One region of the Peribacillus sp. Bi134 genome, then DNA from elsewhere that is predicted to be linked to it. Evidence: riboswitches for the same ligand, from Rfam matches in the RefSeq annotation. Region 1 holds a riboswitch; the other holds the start of a gene.
What was found. A riboswitch is a leader RNA that binds a small molecule or an ion and turns the genes downstream of it on or off. The one in region 1 is predicted to bind preQ1.

Region 2: linked by a shared signal. The riboswitch ahead of LQ188_RS19945 (QueT transporter family protein) and the one ahead of LQ188_RS09445 (VUT family protein) in region 1 are both predicted to bind preQ1.

The regions. Positions count from the first base shown of each region.
Region 1 is NZ_CAKKLN010000004.1:168,102-173,169, reverse strand. Features, by position in the region: gene LQ188_RS09460 (alpha/beta fold hydrolase) at 1-193, opposite strand, end outside; gene LQ188_RS09455 (PadR family transcriptional regulator) at 504-824, shown strand; gene LQ188_RS09450 (hypothetical protein) at 1,220-1,369, opposite strand; gene LQ188_RS09445 (VUT family protein) at 1,391-1,933, opposite strand; PreQ1 riboswitch class I at 1,983-2,025, opposite strand; gene LQ188_RS09440 (SRPBCC family protein) at 2,276-2,758, shown strand; gene LQ188_RS09435 (SRPBCC family protein) at 2,787-3,227, shown strand; gene LQ188_RS09430 (HD domain-containing protein) at 3,364-4,335, opposite strand; gene LQ188_RS09425 (hypothetical protein) at 4,382-4,681, opposite strand; gene LQ188_RS09420 (TetR/AcrR family transcriptional regulator) at 4,912-5,068, shown strand, end outside.
Region 2 is NZ_CAKKLN010000008.1:335,577-340,644, reverse strand. Features, by position in the region: gene LQ188_RS19955 (PAS domain-containing sensor histidine kinase) at 1-1,291, opposite strand, end outside; gene LQ188_RS19950 (VTT domain-containing protein) at 1,406-2,062, opposite strand; gene LQ188_RS19945 (QueT transporter family protein) at 2,186-2,671, opposite strand; PreQ1 riboswitch class I at 2,678-2,722, opposite strand; gene LQ188_RS19940 (YbaK/EbsC family protein) at 2,893-3,414, shown strand; gene LQ188_RS19935 (hypothetical protein) at 3,550-4,362, shown strand; gene LQ188_RS19930 (DUF3892 domain-containing protein) at 4,444-4,740, opposite strand; gene adhP (alcohol dehydrogenase AdhP) at 5,039-5,068, shown strand, end outside.

The DNA.
Region 1 (5,068 bases):
GACCAGTCTTAACGAGTTCCTCACCAGACACTCCATGCCCTCTATAAAGAGGTCCGTGGCAAGTATAGTCAAGATCATTCAAGTATTTCCCTAATTTCTTCATATCTCCTGTACTTCCGGTAAACCCGTGAAGTAAAAGAACTGCTCTCTTTCCACCAATATATGTGAATGGCTCTGGTGCTTTCACTTTCATCTATCTAGGACCTTCTTTCTTTGCTCTTGTTGATAAATAGAATCTAAATGATTTTTGAAAAAAAATCAATTAATACCCCTTGAGTAGTGATTCTTCTATCCTATTCCGTATTTTCATTAAAACAATAAAATCATGTATATAGTATCCTTACCACACTCTTCACAACTCATCCGTTCCGAAGCACATTTTACTATGATTAAATTTATTTAGCAATCGTCATTTAACCATTTTTTTTTAGAAAAGTAAAATGCACCTTGTGATACGATGTACAACGTATTACACTTTAGAAATGAAAAGGAGGAGAATTTATTTGGATAAAGAATTAATGAAGGGAAGCATTGACCTCCTTTTGCTTTCACTTCTTTCACAAAAAAAGCTATACGGCTATGAAATCACGAGGATCTTGAAGGAAATGAGCATGGGCAAATATCAAATAAGTGAAGGCACCCTCTACTCCGCCCTGAAACGGTTAGAAAAAAAAGAATTCATAAAAGGCCATTGGAAAGAGTCCGAGTCAGGCCGCAGGAAATATTATCATGTCACCGAAAATGGACAAACCGAACTTGAACGGAAGCGAGAATGCTTTTTCTTCCTCGAAAAATTAGTTCGGAAAACCACAGAGCAATTCTAAACAAAATACAAAGCTTCCTAGCCCCATTAATGGAACGGTGCAGGAAGCTTTTTTTGATGTTTACTCGTGAATTCGTCCTGCACTCATAATTTCGCACTGTTTATTCGTGAATTACTCTTGAGTTCGCACTGTTTACTCGTGAATTTGCGCTGTTTACTCGTGAGTTTCGCTCTTTTACTCGTGAGTTTGGACTGTTTACTCGTGAATTTTGCACTTTTACTCGTGAATTCGTACTGCACACTTAGTTCGCACTATTTAATCGTGAGTTTTTCACGTTTACTCGCGAGTTTGCGCTGTTTACTCGTGAGTTTCGCACTTTTACTCATGAATTCATACTGCACTCTGATTTCGCACTTTTACTCGTGAGTTACTCCGTTAACGCGCAAAAAAAGGACCTATTTTGGTCCTTTTTTGTCAATTCCTTTATGCTTGCGATAATTGGCGCAGGAGAGCTTCATGCATTCCCCTTGAACATGGGGGCCATATTTTTCACGAAAGGCCTCGAGGCAATAGCATTTATCTTCTTCCTTTTTGGTTCCTTCCATCGAGTGCACCCCTCCTGGCATTTAACTGGAGACTACACGTTTCTCCAGTTCTACGTTGATTCGTCCCAACAGTACGGCACCAATTGACTGTATGATGGTTTTAACGATGATTTGCCCGATGACCGCAGCGGGTACTGCTTCCCATGGCAATATATTGGCACCCAGTGGACTTAGACCAATCACGACAAATATCACCGAATCGAAAAATCCTCCAACGATCCCGCTGTAAAACACCCTCCAACTCATCGGAAGCTTTAAACGGGTATAAATTTCCGTGTCCGCCGTTTCTGCGACCACAAACGATAATGCGGAAGCAAATACAATCAGTAACGTATCCCCTAATAAAAATGATACACATGCAGATAAAATAAGTGCAGTGACGATACATAAATAGGTCTTCGCGCGGCCGAATTTATTCTGGACCAGATCTCGGAAGATGAAGGTTCCCCCGATGAGCAATGTCCCCATCGGGATGATGAACATGCCAAAATGTAATGGCGCAAAAGCTGCTGTAACCACATTCGCCGTGATTATGGATACTAAATACAATAAAATTCTTAACATTCCTAATTCTCCTTATACAGAAAAAACAGCACCCTAAGAAAGAGCACTGTTCTCCTTAGTTTTTTTGAGAGGGTAGCTAGAACCTCTTCCGCCCGGGCGGATTATCATTTTCCTCATTTATCGTAGCTTGAAAACGATTGGAAATCAAGAAGTTTCCATATGGCCCTTTTATGTTACGGAGAATCCGATATTAGCAATTCACTTCAAATCTTCTTCAATGCAATGACTTTGCCGATTTCTGTCGCAAAAAACTGCTTGACCGCCTGTATATGAAAGCCGAAAATCAATGATAGAGTCATGTTATGATCTTGATACCTTATTTGGCGAGGAGGAAAAAGAATTATGAAAAAAACTACGTTTGTCTATCCTATTTATATCGCAACCACACCAGAGAAGCTTTGGGAAGCCTTGACGAGTGGTGAAGTCACGAAGAAATATCACTTTGGATTGCAAGTACAGTCTGACTGGCAAGAAGGGGCAGCCGTTAAATATTTGCTGGAAGATGGGCGGATTACTGATCATGGTAATGTACTTAAATGCGAGCCGTTGCACCTGCTCTCGTTTACATGGATCATGGCAGGAGACGAAACACCTCGCGAGCAGCCTACACGGGTCACTTTTGAATTACAGAAAATGGGCGATTCGACTGTGAAGTTAATTCTTAGGCATGAGGAGCTTCTGAAGACAGATTTCGTATATGATGACAATACCTATGAAGGCTTGAATAATGGATGGCCAGCCATTCTAAGTAACCTGAAGAGCTTGCTTGAAACTGGACGGACACTGCCGTCAATATCAGTAGATTGGGATAGTGGAAAACAATAAAAACAAATCGAAAGAGAGTTGTTTTAGTATGGATACCCAAATAATCACGAAATTTAAGATAATCAAGCCAGCTAATGAAGTGTTTGAAGCCATAGTGAATCCTGAAAAAATCAGGAATTTCTGGTTCTCATCGAGTTCGGAAAGATGGGAACAAGGCAGGACAATTACATTGAGATACAACGAATACGATGCTGAAGTGGTCATTAATGTAATGGAAGTTGAGGGAAATAGGAAAATCGTGTTTGCGTGGGGCGGAAATGATCAAGAAACGATTGTTACCATTACACTAAAAGAGTTGGATAAAACGAGTACAATCATTGAAGTAAACGAATCAGGATTGAGTGAGGACGACCCTGAAATAATAAACAAAATGATCGGACAAAAAGAAGGTTGGGTTTATACATTAACCTGTTTAAAGGGTTATTTAGAAAATGGCGTTAATACTTTGAGAGCATCATTGGTTTTTTAATTATTAAAGGGTGCTGGTTCAGATGATAAGGCATCCGTTAAGCAAGCTCCTTCCTAATGTCGATTGTCTAAATCAACTAAGGGAGGAGACCTAGATGTTTCCGAGAAAAAACTTCCCGTATGGTTTGACACGAAATTCAATCGGAAATCACTTTTAGATACATGCCCTTTGAAGCTTTTTTGTAGGCTTCAATTCCCATTTTCTTGACTTTTTCCGATACACTGGATGATATTACCAATTTGGTTCCTTGAATAACTGAAGGATCTATCAGGCGCATTTTATTTTTCCGATGTATATCGTATTCCACTTGATCTTCTTTCAACTTTACATTACCATGGATCCGTTTTAACAGGTTTTGAACTTCATGGTCTTCAGTGAAGCTTAACAAGCACATGACTTCTTCATCTGTACCGAGTAAGTCATCAAGGCTGATCAGTTTTTTTGCTAAAGCCACTTTTAAGGTCTTTGCCAAGATATCATAGCCATATATATTAAGTGGGTTCATGAAAAAATCAATAACTTCGCTGTAATACGTTTTCACAAACCATTCCGCCGATTCAATATTATCCAGATACATCCTTCCATTTATTATGATTACATGTTCTAGGAATTCTTTAATGGCTTCGATGGTGATATGTCCATATTGATACATATCCCGGAGAGTATAATCTACCCGATCGGCACATAACTCAGGTGCTGGCTGTTCAAGCAATTCCCATTTTGATTGAAAAATGACTTTACGATCATATCCATATTCCTTCAGTATAAATGGGATTTCGGATTCCATAATGACTTGTTCATATATTTTTTCATGATAATCTTCATCCTTACAATCCAGAACGAAATCAATTACATGTGAGAATGCAGTGTGGGATACGTCATGCAGCAAGCCCGCGATTTGTTCCTCCAATGAACCTCCAAGCGCTTTTATTAAAAGCATCACACCAATTGAATGGTCAAATCGTGTGACATCCCACTTCTCATTAACTAAATAACTTGCCCCGCCTTGATGTATCCCCTTCAATCTTTGGACCGGTTTACTTACTATCAGCCCTTCCAGAACTCCCTCTACAATGTGTTCCCCATAGATACTATCCGAAACTATCAATAACTGCCGCCTCCACCATTAGTTTACTCATTACAGACAGGTGATTTCACTGATTTTTTTCTGTAAAAATTATTTCTCCCTTTTGATTTTGCACATATTGCTTTTTTACCAAATTTCCCAATTCCTCTTCATCATTCAAATCGACATCACTCGGATTGTCCTCATCAACTCCATCTATGATCACCATTTCATTTATTATTACCTGTTCTCGTGGATACACTTCAAAAATGTCTTCTACAGGAATTGTTTTATCTTTATACGGTTTATTGAATAAAAAAAAGCCGTCAAGACTATGAAAATTGATGCCAAAATACCGAATTTCTTTTTCATTTATCCATCCCCTCAAAGCTCCAATAATATCCTTATAATACCATATAAGGGTATTAAAGTTAAAAAGAAAAACGCTGCAATGTCCTGAATGCCCCCCTTTGCAACACTGGTGGAATTCCGCTTCAGTAAATGGTAAAGTTTATCTTTAAAAACAGGAATTTATTATTCAATCTAATATTTGACATTTGGAAATCAGTGAGCTATCATCCTAATTAACCAGTGGTCAATTAATAAGGAGGTGACAAGATGTCGCCAAGGAAATCGGCAGGTAAAGAATTATCCAGGGACATGGTGTTGAATGAAGCTAGAAACCTTTTTGCAACGTTAGGGTATTCTAATGTCTCCATGAGGCAATTGGCTAAATCATTGGATTGCAGCCATGGAGCCATTTATTATCATTTTA
Region 2 (5,068 bases), on a different contig from region 1:
TAACAGATATTGATATTTGGGTGGGGTACGAGTCCGCCTCTGGTTTCAACAAGGTTTTGACATCATTCATCAGGTCGATGATTTGATGTTTGCTGAATGGAAGTTCCTGTGGTTTCGCCAGAACGAGTAACTCACTTACAATAAGATTGATTCGGTCCAACTCACTTAACATGATTGTGTAGTATTGTTCATAGGGATGGTCGCTCTTTTTAAGCAGCTGGACGAAACCTTTTAAAGAAGTCAACGGGTTTCGTACCTCGTGGGCCACACTTGCGGCAAGTTCGCCGACTATCGATAATTTTTCGGTTCTTCTTAAGCGGGCTTCGGTTTCCCGGATTTGAGTGACCTCTTTAGCATAAGTAATGATTCCGACTAAATCCTCGCCAACCATCATCGGGACAAACGTACAAGAAAGTAAGATGGAATTCCCGTACTTCGTCAGGAATTCTATATCTTTACCTTTTTTGATTCCCTTATGGTTTTCCATGACATATTGGCAAGATGTACGGATCAATTCCGCGTCTTCTGCTGAGAAGTTCAAATTAATGAATGAGGCTCCATGTATTTCTTCCTGTTGAAAGCCTGTTACCGTTTCAAATCTAGGATTCACCGTCGTGATCATTCCGTTTAAATCAAGCATCAGCATCGGATATGGGTTGTGTTCAAACAATGATTTATAGCGTTGTTCACTTTCGAATAATTGATTCTCCGCGACAACCCTTTCAGAAATATCCCTGCCAATGACGACTAAGCCTTTTCGTGAACCATCCTCATTGAACAGGGGAACTTTAATCGTATCAAAGGTCTTGTGATTGCCATCGGGAAGAGGGATGATTTCCTCACACCGTGTGATTTCCCCTTTTACCCACGTTTCTTCATCGGAAACTTCACAGTAGATCAACGACTCTTTATAAAATTCGGAGTATTCGGCGAGCTCACTGTCTCTTTTTCCTTTATAATCTACATGCTCCAATTGAAATAATTGCAGCCCGAAGGTATTGGATTCAAGCCATCGGCCATCACCATCCTTGAAGTTAACGAAATCAACCATCGAATTGATGAGTGTACGCCGACGTTGTTCCGCCTCTTTTAATCGTTTGAATTCTTCCCTTTTAGCTAAATAAAGATATAAGACCAAGCCTATTGATAAAAGGAAAACAAAGCCTTCCACTCTTTGCAGTTGAACGAAGACTTCCTTGTTTTGGATATTTGTAGTTAAAAAATAGTCGAATACGACTAATGTAAGAATCCCGGATAGGATATATATTGCTAAGATGGAGCGTTTGGACATGGAGATTCTCCCTGATTTTAGACATTTCAAAGGTAAAATTACATACACATTTTAACAAACTATCGAAAAAAAATATATGCAGAATCCTAAATAAAAAAACAGGGGCCAATGTGGTCACCTGTTTTTTCTGAAGAAGGTAAGTTTCTTTTTCTTTTTTGCACGCTTATAGATAATGAAAAATAGTAAGAAGAGGAGTGCGAGTGCAGCTAGCGTATATTGGTTCATTTCAACAGATAGCAGTCCATAGGGAATCAGCGATAGGAAGAAAAAGTATATAAGGTTGCCAAGCGCCGTCGCTAATAAAAAATCCTTGAACGTGACAGTGCTGACTCCAGCTGCCAAGTTAATTAAGCTTGTTGGGATAAGCGGGAAAATCCTTCCTGTAAAAACGTACATGAAGCCATGCTCCACAACGGTTTCCTGCCATTTTTCACCAATCTTCTTTAAGAGAAGCTCCTGAAACCAGTTTCTTGCTGCATAAAAAATGAATCCTGAGGCAACAACACTTGTAAACCAACTCCATAGATAGCCATATATGAATCCGAATATCGTGACATTGATAGTCAGGAGCAAAATTAAGGGGATGATTGTAAAAGAATTTTGTACAAACATCAATACGAATGTCACAATAAATGTAAGCAGAAGGTTTTCCTTCAATATACCAATAACAGAATCCAGGTCACTTTTCCAAACCAAAGTGAACAGCTCAGCATTAGAGTATATAAATATTGCGATTACAAGTAGACCTAATATGGTCAGGACTTTTTTCAAAGGGCCACCACCATTCTTACTAATAGTTTATCATTTTCGAGTTCATTGGTGAAAAAAAAGAGCTGCCGCATCATGCAGACAGCTCTTTTCCATTATAGTGGCCTAACGGCGCGAAGATTCCTTTTAAAGCCACTTTTCAAACTGAATTCTTTTGTTCATTCCATAAATGATTGGCGCTCCGATCAGGAGGACGACGAACTCACCGACAGCTGTAGTCATCCAGCTTAGCCAGAATGGCAAGCCAAAGGCAAGGTTCAGTTCAATTGCAATTAAAAACATTGTGAACGTGAAAAAGATAATCGTGGCGATCATCCGTCCTTTAATGCCTTTTATGAAACGAGAAATATAAATGACAAGCAATAAGGCGAGCAGGGATTGCCCCACCCCAAAAATCAAATCATATGGCACCATCGGCGAAAAGAGCAGATTCGATATGAAGACCCCGCCAACGATACCGTAGATATACTTTTTATTGAATACAATCAGATGATTCAACATTTCCGGTACACGGAATTGGAACATCTCAAAAGCTATTGGTTTAAACACCAATGAGACCGCCACATACAAGGCAGCCAATAACCCGTTTATCACGAGTGTACGAACATTCATTTTACTCTCTCCCTAGTTTTTTATCGTGGGATGGTTACGAACCACGTGTAGGCGTTTACCCGATTATTAATAGTATCCCATGTACGCTTGTTTCGTCAATTTGTAAAGAATGGTTTTAATTTATTAGTTTCCAAGCAGTAGAAGTGGCACAATAGGATTTTGATTTATTGCAATGAAGGATGATATTATTTCAATATGTACGTCAAAGGAGTGAATATAAAATGTCGATCGAGAGTGTTAAAAGCCATTTTAAACAATGGAATCGGGAAGGCGACGTAAAGGAGTTCGAAACATCGAGTGCTACGGTGATTGAGGCAGCGGAAACCATCGGTGTTATCCCAGCGCGGATTGCTAAGACTCTTTCCTTTAAAGGGGAAGGTGAACACGCGATTTTGGTAGTTGCCGCAGGGGACGCTAAAGTGGATAATAAGAAATTTCGTCAGTCATTCGGCTTCAAGGCACGAATGCTTTCGCCTGAAGAAGTGCTTGCACAGACCGGCCATGCAATCGGAGGCGTTTGCCCGTTTGGTCTGGCAAACGATTTAGCTGTTTTTCTTGATGTATCGATGAAGCGCTTCGAGTCATTGTTCCCGGCTTGCGGCAGTGCGAACTCTGCAATAGAACTTACACTCGCTGAATTGTTTGAATATTCAGGTGCGAAGGAGTGGGTGGATGTTTGTAAGGGTTGGGAAGAAAAGGAGAATGAGGAAACGGCGGTAGGCAATGCAGTTGATGTCATTTGATTAATGTGTCAAAAAATTAGATTCACATGATTGGGATTGAGTCCACTGCAGTGGACTTTATTTGTGGGGGCCGCATGCATTTCCATGATTAAAGCGGAAAACGGGCAGAAAGTGTTCCTGAGCGGAGGTTGAAAGATGTTAAATGGAAGCGAAAGAAAAAGCAATAGCAGCTATCTTAGTCTTAAAACTCTTTATGAAGAAAATATAACGGTTAAGAGCATTGCCCAGGAGCTTGAGTTTTGCCATAAAAATGATCAGGCGCTGGATATTCAGAAAGCATTGGAGAAAAAGAATTTTGATATATTGGCTGTCCAAGATCAAGGGGAAATCATCGGGTATATCGAAAGGGACGAACTAGGTGAAGGAAGTATTTCTGAATATATGAGAAACTTTTCACCAAGGGAAATGGTTTCGGATTCAACTCCTTTGATCCAGCTTCTCCATATTTTCAAGAATAAAACAAGGGTGTTCGTCTTGGAGAATAATTCAATTAAAATGCTGATTACCCATGCCGACCTTCAAAAGCCTCCGATCAGGATGCTGATATTCGGATATATTACCTTATTGGAAATGAGGATGAGCGATATCATCCTGGATAGATTCGGCGATGGCAGCTGGTATCCAATGATCAGCGAAGACCGTTTAGAAAAGGCAACCGAATTATATAGAAGGAGAATCGATAAAAATGAGGATATCAATATAATAGAGTGCCTGCAAATCAGTGATAAATTCGATATCATACATAAAGATAAGGAATTGAGGTGCTTCTTCCAAATCCCTTCGAAAAGTAAAGGGAAGAAGGATGCGAATGCCATCCGGAAATTACGGGATAAGATTTCCCATGCTAATGAACTGGGTCTGGACATGTCATGGATGGAAATCATCGAGGTTGTCGAGTCCTGCGGCCGACTGCTCGAAATCTCTGAATCCTATCCTTACGAAAAATAAGATCCGGCTAATCATGCTGGTTCTTTTTTAGCTCATCCAGACAGAAAAAAACTGCCCATATCAGGCAGTCTCCCCGAAATTTCAAAACTCCGGCAGTTGATCCAGGTTATTTTCCTTTATCCCATCGGGCTCACTCCGCAATATGTCACGTCCATATTTATGAAAGACGTCAACATTGGCCAGGTTGCCCGCCTTTGCTTCCGCAAGGGCTGTGGGGTAGTCGAGTTCGCGGCCGGAGTTCGTCTTGATGGCGATAATATTGTCCTCTTCATTTTTCCTTACGGCGATGATTTCTTCTTTTCCTGCTGAATCAGGTTGGTTTGCTTGCGGTGTTCCCTGCTGTTTATATGATTCATAGGCTTTTTCAAATTGGTCCATGTTTTAGACACCTCCTATTTATAGGGTGAGCCATTTTTTCTGCAATATACAAACCGGATTTCGTCCAACTTGAGCCGTTAATTCGTCCAAATGGGCCGATTTTTCGGCACTTTTTTTGTGATTGCTGTCTTATTGGCCTTTTTGCAGTGGCATGGCACTTGCATCTATTTTAAGTAGTGCAGTAGTGCAAGTTTAAGTAGTAGCAAGAAATAATATCCACTGAATTAAGGGAGGAATATGAATCATGAATGTAAAACAAGGGGCAAGCACTGTAAATGCAAAACAACAGGTCAAGACAATGAAAGCGGCGGTCGTCAATGAATTTAAC